DNA from 2 places in the Bowmanella denitrificans genome. Region 1 is predicted to be linked to the other one. Evidence: riboswitches for the same ligand, from Rfam matches in the RefSeq annotation. Region 1 holds a riboswitch; the other holds the start of a gene.
What was found. A riboswitch is a leader RNA that binds a small molecule or an ion and turns the genes downstream of it on or off. The one in region 1 is predicted to bind molybdenum cofactor.
Positions count from the first base shown of each region.

Region 1 (5,710 bases):
ACGCCGGTCTGACCGGCCAGCTTACATAAGCTGCTGATCCTGACCCGGCCATGCTGTGGCTGCAAATCAAAGTCCACCTGCACTTTGGATAACATCAATGGATGGCATAAGGGGATCAGGCTGGCGGTTTGCTTGGCGGCCTGAATACCGGCGATACGCGCCACCGCAAATACGTCACCCTTGGCATGTTCGCCGCGGCTAATCATCTGCAAGGTGGCATCTGACATACAGATATAGCCTTCGGCCATGGCACTGCGCTGGGTCACGGCTTTGTCTGTGACATCCACCATACTGGCTTCACCGCGGCTATTAATATGACTAAGTCGACTCATGGTCGAATGGCTTCCTTCTCGGTTGGGGTGAACTGACTGGTATAACCTTGCCAGTCTGTTGGGCTATTAATATTTTGCAATTGGCTGGGCCGCTGGCAAACCAGCTGAATGCCGCCGAAATGGTCAAGCAGGGATTTGACCGAACCACCGCCTTCCTGTAATTCCTGATGCACTATGGCACAGGTGGTGGCACTGACCGGCAAATATAAAGGCAAATAGCAATTTTGATAGCAGCAGGGCCGCCCGCTGATACGGCCAACTTCCACCAGCGCTTGCAATAAACCGGTGCTCAGGGCTGGCATATCCACCGGTACAATCAGCAGGCCACCACGGCTGGGAATTTGCTGCAGCACCGTATAGATACCACCCAGTGGCCCGGCTTCACAGACCAGATCCTGCACATAACCCGGCTGGTTACGACTGACCAGCACTTCGTCACAACCGGTGTGTTCCAGTAACATGGTGGCCCGGGCCAACAACGTTTGCCCGCCCAGTTCCATCATGGCTTTGTCCTGGCCCATGCGGCTTGAGCGCCCGCCCGCCAGTACCATTCCTGTTAACATATCGTCCTCCGTTACCCGCCTAACATGGCAAGGTGACGGGTAGCGCCGGTATAACCTTGATCCAGCCAGTGGCTGGCTTCTTTATGGCCTAATAAGTCCATCAGTTGCTGTTGCAGCGCTGCCACGTCTCCCTGTTGAATCAACGCGCGTAAATCCAGCCCCTGTTCGGCAAACAAACATAAATGCAGTTTGCCCAGGGCTGATACGCGCAACCTGTTACAACTACTGCAAAAATCTTTACTGTAGGGCATGATTAGCCCGATTCGACCGGCATAGTCCGGATGGGAAAATTCCTGTGCAGGACCGGCGGTATTATCGCGCAACAACTGCACCCAGCCTTGTTCCAGCAACTGCTGTTTAATCGGCTGGCCGGACAGGTGATTGTGTTTAAAGTAAAGCTGATTATCACCGGTCTGCATTAATTCAATAAAACGCAGGGTCACCGGCATGGATTTAAGCCAGGCCATAAAGCTGTGCATTTGCCCTTCGCTATAGGGTTTCAGCAGCACCGCATTAACCTTAACCTCAAGTCCCAGCGCCAGCGCATCTTCCAACCCTGCAAGTATGTCTTGCAAACTGTTATGGCCGGTAATGGCGTTAAACTGGCGCGGATCCAGGCTGTCGATACTGAGGTTGAGCTTTGTCAGCCCGGCCTGTTGCCAACGGGCCACCTGCTGTTTGAGCTTAAAGCCGTTGGTGGTCATAGCGACCTGCTCAATACCCGGTGTCTGTGCACAAAGTTCGATAATCTCTGGCAAGTCTTTGCGTAGCGACGGCTCGCCCCCCGTGATACGCACTTTACGGGTACCCAGGCCGGCAAAGGCGCTGACCAAGGTAGCAATGTCAGTTGGCCGAAGAAAATCCCGCTCGCTGTCGCACTGATAACCATCGGGCAAGCAATAGCTGCACTTAAAATTGCAGACATCGGTAATCGACAGCCGCAGATAGCGAAACCTGCGCCCGTACCTGTCTATAAGAGCGTTGTTTTCTTGCATCTTACCTTTCCAAATATGGGAGGCTGGTCGATTTCTCTTGCAACCCTGGCAGGCCATGGTGACCTGCGGCCGTCACACCATACCTTTGGCTTAGGTGTAACGGCTCGGTAGTTAATATTGTCTGTTACCCTGACCGGGGTTTGGCGGTCATAGTTGCAAACGCCTTCAGCATAGCTGATCCCGCATCTGTTGATCTATGCATCCTGACTAATAAACCACGCTCATTTGCAACCAAAGTTTACTGGTATCCGTAGCAAAACCATCGGCCTGATAGCGGGCCAGTTTTAACAGAAACTGATAATGCCGTTTATACCAGACACTGGCCTGGGCGTCCCATTCCCGTCCATAGTCCAGCCCACCATTGGCGGCACTAAAGCTATGATAGATCAATGAAAGCTCTATATCAGACAGCTTAGCTGCCAGTTTCAGCCATTGGTCGTCTATGCCCCCGGCCGGGGTAGCCAAAAACTTATCGGCAAAGCCCTGAAACTTATGCAAGGTCGCCAGTGGAGTGATAAAGCCCTGCATGGCATATCAATACCCCCTGTTGCCTGACAAGGCAGCAGCTTGATCCAGCAGCGCCGGACTGACCTTTACCCTGTGGCTGACGACCTTGCCCACCACAATCAGGGCAGGCCCTTGGAATTGTCTGGCCGCCACCTTAGCGGCAATATCTTCTAGCTGGCCGGTTACCCTTTGCTGATTAAGCTGGCTGACGTTTTCCACCACCGCCACCGGCATATCTGCCGCCATGCCATGCCCGGCCAATCGCTGGCAAATTAAATCAAGTCGGTTTAACCCCATATAAAACACCAGGGTTTCCCCCTCTTTGCTGCCCAGCACCAGATTGGCCCAGTTGGGTTCGCTTTGCGGACATTTCATTCTGGCGGTAATAAAGCGTACCGATTGCGCGCAGTCTCTGTGCGTCAGGGGGATACCACACCATGCCGACAAACCCGAAGCGGCGGTAATCCCCGGCACAATGGCAAAGGCAATTCCGGCGTTTTCCAGGGCCGCGCACTCCTCTGCGCTACGGGCAAACACAGCGGGATCGCCGCCTTTTAAACGAACAACGCATTTGCCTGCCTGCGCTTCGGTAACCAGCAACCGGCAGATCTGCTGCTGACTCAGGCTGTGGACGCCACAGCGTTTGCCCACATAACGTTTATCCAGTTTTGCCGGTAACATGGCCAGTAACTCGTCACTGACCAAATCGTCATACAACACCAAATCGGCCTGCTGTAACAATCGCCAGGCTTTGAGGGTGAGCAACTCGGCATCGCCAGGTCCGGCACCCACCAGGTAGACCCTGCCAGATTGTTGGCTTTTGCCAGGTAGCAGCATGCGAAAGCCCCAACGTCGGTGTATAGCCTGGGGTAAAAATGGCAGGGATTTAAACAACGACAACCTCATATAGCCTCCTGAAAGATAATCGCCGCTTGTGTTTCCAGCGCCAAACGGCTGGCTGAGGCTGGCTGTTGACTGCTCACCAGCTTGGCCAGCTCCGGTTTACAGGAGCCGCAACCTGTACCACAGCCAAGGTACTTGCCAAGCTTCTGCACACTGTTATGCCCATCATTTATGGCCTGGCAAATAGCCTGTTCGTGCACCTTAAAACAGCTGCAGACTTGCCTGCCTTGCATAAAAGACGCGGGTGGCTGCGCCCTTAACCAGGCGGACAACTCGGTGTCATCCAACGCATCGTTATCCAGCATGCTTTGTAGCCAGGCGCTTGGCAGCACAGGCCAGGGCAATTCACTTATTTGCCAGGCCCAGTGCAGTGCCTGGCCGTGCAGGGCCACATAGCCGGTGTGCTGGCCGCTCCGCCCCAGTCCTTGTTCTGCACCCAGCCAATCGCTCAACATGCCTTGCCAATCGGGTCGATCTTTACCGGCCAGCAAATAGCATTGCCCACCAGCCAGGGGTAGGCGCAACCAGTATTGGCTCAACTGATTTAACTGCACGGCACTCAGAGTATTGCGACACAGCAGGATGGCGTATTGGCTGAAGTGCTGCGGCAATACCGCCACTGCCGCGTGTTTAAGTTCGGGCTGAAATGACAAAGGATCGCCAACCGCGGCAAACAGGGCGCCAATAGCGCCGTGGCTGCAAAACTGTTGGTTCCAGTGCATGGGCGCAAACAATTCGCCGCGCCGCTGGCTACTTTCCAGCTTAATTTGCAGCATCACCTGTGCCTCACCACTGCATTTTGACCTTAGCTTCACCAGTTGCCCTTCCTGTAAACCCATGACGGCGGCGTCCTCGGGATGCATGGCCAGCCAGGGGCGATCCTGATGCTGCAACAGTTCAGGCGCGGTGCCGGTGCGGGTCATGCTATGCCACTGGTCACGCACTCTGCCGCTATTCAGCACCCATGGGAAAGCCTCGCTGGTCAGTTGCTTGGGCGGCTGGTACGTCAGTGGCACAAAATTGGCCCGGCCGCTTTGGGTGTAAAAATGCCCATCGCTGAACAAACGTTTGCAACCCTGCGGATTATGACTATTCACCGGCCATTGTATGGGAGACAGTTGTTCATACTGACGCTGCGTTAATCCCGCCAGGCCACTGATATCCAGCGCCCGCTGTCCCTGATTGGCAAGCCCGGTCAGCCGCGCATATTCAGCAAAAATGTCACTGGGGTGGGCGTAATCAAAACCACTAAAACCCATGGCCCTGGCAAACTCGCAGAGGATCTGCCAGTCGGGCTTGGCCTGACCGGCAGGCACTAAAAAGCCTCGCTGACGGGAAATACGTCGCTCGGAATTGGTTACCGTTCCGTCTTTTTCCGACCAGGGGCAAGCAGGAAGCGCAATATGGGCAAAGGCCAGGGTATCGTTATTAGCCACAGCGTCTGATACCACCACCAGCTCGCACTGGCCTAGCGCCTGCGCCACCAGTTGACGGTCCGGCAGGCTGACCATGGGGTTAGTGCCCATAATCCACAGTGCTTTGATCTTGCCTTTGGCCATTTGGCTGAACAGTTGCAGCGCAGGTAAACCAGGGGCTTTGACCATGGCAGGGGACTGCCAGTACTGCTGTAAAAGCTGCCTGTCCCGCTCGGACTGAATATCCAGGTGCGCGGCCAGCATGGTGGCCAGCCCACCCACCTCACGGCCGCCCATGGCATTGGGCTGACCGGTAACAGAAAACGGGCCACTACCGGGTTTACCAATTTTGCCGCTGGCCAGATGGCAATTAATAATGGCGTTGACCTTGTCGGTGCCGCTGCTGGACTGGTTTACCCCCATGGAAAAGAAACTGAGCGCGCTTGGGCTGTTACAAAACCAGCGATAAAACAGGCGGATATCGCGGCTGTCCAGTTCACAAAGCTGCGCCACTTTTGCCACGGTCCAGTCACGGGCGCAGTCTAATGTGGCTGCAAAGCCCTGGGTATGCTGACGGATAAAGGCCTGATCCAGCCCCTGATGTTCGGCAAGATACGCCAGTAAACCATTAAACAGCGCCACATCGGTACCGGCTTTAATCGGCAGAAAAAGGTCCGCCTGTTCGGCAGTGGCGGTTTTTCTGGGGTCGATAACCACCAGTTTCAACGCCGGATTTATGGCCCTGGCCCGCTCCATGCGCTGATACAGCACCGGATGGGTCCAGGCAGCATTGGAGCCAACCAGCACCAGTAACTCGGTTTGTTCCAGATCGTCATAACAACATGGCATGGCATCGGCACCAAAGGCACGTTTGTAGCCTGCCACCGCCGAGGACATACATAGCCTTGAATTGGTATCAATATTGGCGCTGCCGATATAGCCCTTCATTAATTTATTGGCCAGGTAATAGTCCTCGGTCAGCAGTTGCCCCGAGA
Region 1 is NZ_BAAAEI010000014.1:76,736-82,445, reverse strand. Features, by position in the region: gene moaC (cyclic pyranopterin monophosphate synthase MoaC) at 1-332, opposite strand, end outside; gene mobA (molybdenum cofactor guanylyltransferase) at 329-895, opposite strand; gene moaA (GTP 3',8-cyclase MoaA) at 907-1,890, opposite strand; molybdenum cofactor riboswitch at 1,877-2,012, opposite strand; gene ABD028_RS12900 (hypothetical protein) at 2,098-2,418, opposite strand; gene cobA (uroporphyrinogen-III C-methyltransferase) at 2,425-3,303, opposite strand; gene ABD028_RS12890 (nitrate reductase) at 3,300-5,710, opposite strand, start outside.

Region 2 (5,710 bases), on a different contig from region 1:
TCCACACCGGTTTGGCCTGCCAGTTTGCAAAGGCTGCGGATCAGCACGGCCTGGTTGGCCTGATCCAGCTCAAAGTCAATATCCACCTTACTAAGCAGCAGTGGATGGCATAAAGGGATCAGATTGGCGCACTGTTTGGCTGCCTGAATACCGGCCAGCCGCGCCGCTGCGAACACGTCCCCCTTGGGCAGATTGCCCTGGCTTATCATTGCCAGCGTCTGTGGGCGCATTGTTATTCTGGCTTGGGCGCTGGCCATGCGCTGAGTCACTGGCTTTTGGGTGATATCTACCATGCAGGCGTCACCCTGTTGATTGACATGACTAAGACTCTGCATCAGCGCCCCTCACAGCCATGTTCGCCAAGTAAATGCGCGACGAAGTTACAGGGGCCGGTGCTGGCGTCCAGTTGTGGGGCCAGCAAATGCTGCCAGGCGGTGCGACAGGCATTGGTGGAGCCGGGCATACAGGCTATCAGGGTATGATTGGCCAAGCCGGCAAAGGCCCTGGATTGCATTGCCGCACTGCCGATATCGGCAAATGACAGCTGCCGGAACTGCTCACCAAAGCCATCTACCTGCTGGGCCAGAAGCGGCTGCAGTGCTTCGGGGGCGCAGTCTCTGGGGTGAAAGCCGGTGCCACCACTAATCAGCACCACCTGAATACCCACATCAGCAATCCACTGGCTGACCTGGGCCCTGAGGGGATAAAAATCACAGCGCAGCAGTTTTCTGTCAGCCAGGTGGTGACCTGCCGATGTGATGGCGTCTGCCAGATACTGACCTGAACTGTCCTGTGCCAGACTGCGGCTGTCAGACAGGGTCAGCAGCGCAATGTTTAAACAGAAATTCGTTTTCATTAGGCACTCCTGGGGGCCGTGGCATGTTGCCACTGGGCCGGGGTATTGATGTTTTGCAGCATATTTAGCTCAGAACAGGGTATGGACAGCGCGCCCTGCTGGTCAAGCATCTGCCGCACCGAGCCGCAACCTTCGTTATCGAGTAACTCAGCCAGATAATCACGCAGCGCCGGGTTTACCGGTAAATACAGGGGTAAAAAACTGTCTTGAAAGTAGCAGGGGCTTTGCCGCTGTCGGCCCTGATAGCAAAGTAAGCGCAATGGCGCGGCCTGCAAAAATGGCATATCCACCGGCACAATCAGCAGCTCGTCATCATCCTGCAGATGGGTGAGTACGGCATGAATGCCACCCAGCGGACCGGCATCTTTAATCAAATCCTGCACAAAGCCTAGCTGGTTACGACTTATCATTACCCGTTGACAACCGCTGTCTGCCAGTAATTGGCTGGTATGCTGCAAAAGTGATTGCCCTTGGTAGTCCAGCAAAGCCTTGTCGTAGCCCATGCGACTGGATTTTCCTCCTGCCAGTACCAATCCGGTCAGCATATTATCCTCCCAGCATGGCCAATTGGCGGGTTGCGCCGCTGTGACCCTGATGCAGCCAGTGACTGGCATCTTTAAGCCCAATCAGTTCTGACAAGCGTTGCTGCACGGCGGCAATATCGCCGGTTTGCAACCAGGGGCGCAGCGACAGGCCCTGCTCGGCAAACAAACACAAATGCAGGTCGCCGTTGGCAGCCACTCTAAGCCTGTTGCAAGAGGCACAAAAATCCTTGTCGTAGGGCATAATCAGGCCGATACGCCCCTGGTAGTCCGGGTGGCTGAACTCCTGGGCGGGGCCGGCGGCTTTATCTGCTGTAATGCGGGTCCAGCCCTGTTCAAGCAGCGCGCGCTTTATACCCTGGCCACTTAAATGATGCTGGCTAAAAAACGCCTGATTGTCCCCGGTTTGCATCAGTTCTATCAGGCGTAAGGTGACCGGCATGCTTTTCAGCCAGGTTAACGCAGTCTGCAGCAGCGATTGAGAATAGGGTTTAAGCAGGACCGCATTGACCTTTACCGGCAAATTCAGTGCTAAGGCGCGGTCCAGTCCGGCCAGCACGGTATGTAGTTTGTCATGGCCGGTAATGGCATAAAACTGGCGCGGATCCAGGCTGTCAATACTGACGTTCAGCGCATTCAGTCCGGCGCTTACCCATTGGTCCACCATCTTGGGCAATTTAAAACCGTTGGTGGTCAGGGCGACTTTTTGGATACCCGGCGTCTGTGCACAGCGCTGTATAATTTGTGGCAGATCTTTACGCAGTGAAGGTTCACCACCGGTGATACGAATTTTACTGGTGCCCAGGCCCGCAAAGGCCCCGGCCAGAGTGGTGATTTCCTGTGGGCTGAGAAAGGTTTGTTTGGCATTGCCCTGATACCCATCAGGCAGGCAATAACTACAGCGAAAATTGCATACTTCGGTAATCGACAGCCGCAAATAGCGAAAGCGGCGGCCAAATCTGTCTTCCAACATACTCACACCTTTCCAAACATGGGAGGCTGGCAGATTTCTCGTCCAACCCTATAGGCCAATGGCGCATGCCCGCAGGTTTAGCGCTAAGGGCTCGGCAGGCCCGGAACGGTCCGGGCACTGACAAGCCTACGTGAAATTGGCATTATGACTATTCCCCAAAAGGGATAGATGGACGGCGCATTAGCGTTACCAGGCTGCGCTTAGCATCAGCCACAGTTTGTTGGTATCGGTGCCGGATTGACCTGCATGGTAGGCCGCATATTTCACCAGCAAGTCAAGCTGGTCGTAAACTGGCAAGCCAAACGTGGCATCCCACTCATGGCCGTAGTCAAGATGGTTCTTATCACTGACAAAATGATGGTAGGTCAGTTGTAGCTTGGCGTTACCCAGACTGGTGCCAAGCCCGGCGTGGCTATCTTGCAATCCTTGCATGGGGGTATTGAGGAATTTGTCGGCAAAACCCTGGAACTTATGCAGGGTCGCCAGTGGCGTGACAATCCGGCCCTGTGCGTCCGCGCCCAGACGTTCATAACCCAGATGCCAGTCAAGTGCCTGCCATTTACCAGCCACACGGGTAGACCAATAAATGGCCCGATAGTCCGCCGGGTTCTCGGCATAGTCCTGTTGGCTGGCCAGGCTGGCAGTGATCTTTATACCGGCCATTTCGCCGTTATATGTGACGCCCAGGGTTTGATTCGACAAGGCCGGACTCTCGGCAAAATCCATCCAGTAAGAGAAGGCGGTGAGCCGGTGTTGCCTGTGCAGTTGATAGTGGCTGTTGAGTAAATGGATATCCCCGTGCCAGGTGCCAGCCGGGCTGTTATCGCCGAAAATGCGATTCACCCGGTGGAAATAGCTGTAATCCAGGCTGAGATCCTGCCATTGATATTGCAGGCGGTAGCCGTCAAAGGTTTGTTCGTTCTGACGCCAGCCGACGCTACCGACGAAACGCTGGTCGTCCAGATTGAGCCGTTGTCGTCCGGCTTTCACCTGCCAGGCGCCGTGCTGATAAGCCAGGTACGCCTGGTTGATGTCGCTGCCGGTGGGATCGGCTATCACAGGGCGGTCAGTGACCCCGTTGCTGGTGGACTGATATTTTTCGGCGCCCAGATGCGTCACGCTGTCCAGTTCCATATGCGCCGACAGTCCATAATAGTCGCCGCTGTGATAGCCGAAGCGGCCGCGCAGGGTATGAGCCCAGGCTTGATGTGACCATTGCTTGTCATCCACCATTTCGGTGCGATAACGCAAGCTGATGTTGGCCTTACCCTGAGTCAGGGCGTCGCTCAGATTAGAATGTGGGGCGGCAGTCACAGTCAGGGGCAGCAGCAAGGGCAGAACAAAACATTTCATAGTCGATGTCCGGGTGATGAGTACAGCCTTTACTATGAAAAGTGTCACAAGGTGACTTGTTGATATATATCAAAGCACCGCGCCCGCTACCCCCAAGCCTCCGGCGCTTATCCTAAAGAGGTATCAAGCCTTACCTTGCTGATTAACCATCCACACCGCGGCTTCCACCCTGGAACGTAGATCCAGCTTTTTCAGCAAGTGTTTTACATGTACTTTCACCGTACCATCTGAAATATCCAGTTCCCTGGCAATCAGCTTGTTGCTCAGTCCCTTGGCGATAAGTTTAAGAATATCCAGTTCTCTGCTGGTCAGGCTGGCCAGTGCGCGGTTGGTCTGGCGCTGCGGACGGCGCAGGGCAGTTGCCAGGATCTCGGTGAGCTTGGGACTCATAACCATTTTACCCAGTACCGCTTCTTTGAGCTTATCGATCAGGGCGTCGGGGTCCATGTCTTTCAGCAGATAACCGTCGGCGCCTAAGCGAATGGCCTCGACCACATCCTCATCACTGTCTGACACTGTCAGCATAATAATGCGGGCAGTCACACCCCGTTCACGTAAGGCTTTGAGAGTTTGCAGACCGTCCATGCCCTGCATATTCAAATCCAGGGTAATCAGGTCCGGGTCCAGGGTTTCGGCCAGCTCGATAGCCTGCTGACCACTGCTGGCTTCGCCGACCACCTGAAGATCGTCCTCCAGTTCGATAAGTTGGGTCAGCCCTTTGCGCAGCAGGGGGTGGTCATCAACCATTAATACGCTGGCGGGGGTAAAATCAGACATCCTTTGCTCCGGTCATTATCTGGATAGTTTTCAAAGCCTAACCTTTGCGGGCAGGGATGCCAACCAATCTCAGGAGATAGGTGGGTACCTCTTAGTAGGTAGATGTTCATGGCGATTTTCACACTTAGCGGTGTGGCTTTGGGCAAAACATTTCCCCCCCATAGAAACGGTAGCGATAGAAAATTGTAGATTAAGGAAATGCGGCTCGTAATTTCTTTGGATTTTTTCGTTACAATAGATATAAAAATTTCTTCTTCTTCTAAATTTCGACTATGTTTACTACATCAGGGGTGCTGGCTTTGTAGAACAAAGAAGTAACCTTCAGTTCAGTGTCTGACAACAATTCTAATATTTAAAGTAATGAGGTTGCGCTTAAGGATTAAGCTGTACCTGTCTGTTAGCGTGTTGACCGTTAAAATACTTTTTAAGCTCTAACTAGACAAAGGGACTTGTTATGCTCAAGCAACTAAAAATGGGTCTGGCAGTATCTATACTATATGCTAGCTGTCTTATAGTCTCTGTTCAAGCCGTCACTCAGTCTTCTAACAATTCCAAGAACGAACATCAGGATAGGATGACTAATGTTAATCAAGATAACATAAATCAACATCCTGAGTTTAAAGTGCAAGTTGACTTTCTGAATGAATTTTCCCCGCGTAGAAGGGTTAATACATTATTTGAAAATCCGCACAACAACGAAGTGGGTTTAATATTCAATCACGTGAATACATCAACAGGGACTCTTTCTTTTTCCCGGCGAGATTTAGTGGTTGTGGCTAGAATTCCGATAGTGCTTAGTCGCTATTATGACTCAAGCAGAGTCAACGAGTCATCAGACTTTTCTTCAGGGTGGTTTCTAAATTATCACCAGCAGCTAAAAGAATTGGGAGATGGTCACTATCAATTTATAGATGAACATGGGCAGAAACATAATTTGAGTGTCAGCCGTCCCAACGTTATTGAAAGTGGGCAATCTAAATATATGATGGAACTATCCAAAGAAGACGATAGATTTTTGATAACGTTCTCTAACGGCATAAAAAAGCGTTTTGAAAAAAAGAACAACAAGACTCGGTTAGTTAGTCAGGTGGATAGATATGGTAATGGATTGAGTTTGGAATATGAGAACGGTTTACTAGTCAGTATCAAAGCTTCCAATAATAGAAGAGTGACAATTAAGCGCAACAAGTATGGTCGAATTATAAGTGT
Region 2 is NZ_BAAAEI010000006.1:603,059-608,768, reverse strand. Features, by position in the region: gene moaC (cyclic pyranopterin monophosphate synthase MoaC) at 1-335, opposite strand, end outside; gene moaB (molybdenum cofactor biosynthesis protein B) at 335-856, opposite strand; gene mobA (molybdenum cofactor guanylyltransferase) at 856-1,401, opposite strand; gene moaA (GTP 3',8-cyclase MoaA) at 1,403-2,371, opposite strand; molybdenum cofactor riboswitch at 2,360-2,480, opposite strand; gene ABD028_RS05620 (alginate export family protein) at 2,558-3,724, opposite strand; gene narL (two-component system response regulator NarL) at 3,848-4,501, opposite strand; gene ABD028_RS05610 (DUF6531 domain-containing protein) at 4,956-5,710, shown strand, end outside.
Region 2: another riboswitch for molybdenum cofactor. It lies ahead of moaA (GTP 3',8-cyclase MoaA); the one in region 1 lies ahead of moaA (GTP 3',8-cyclase MoaA).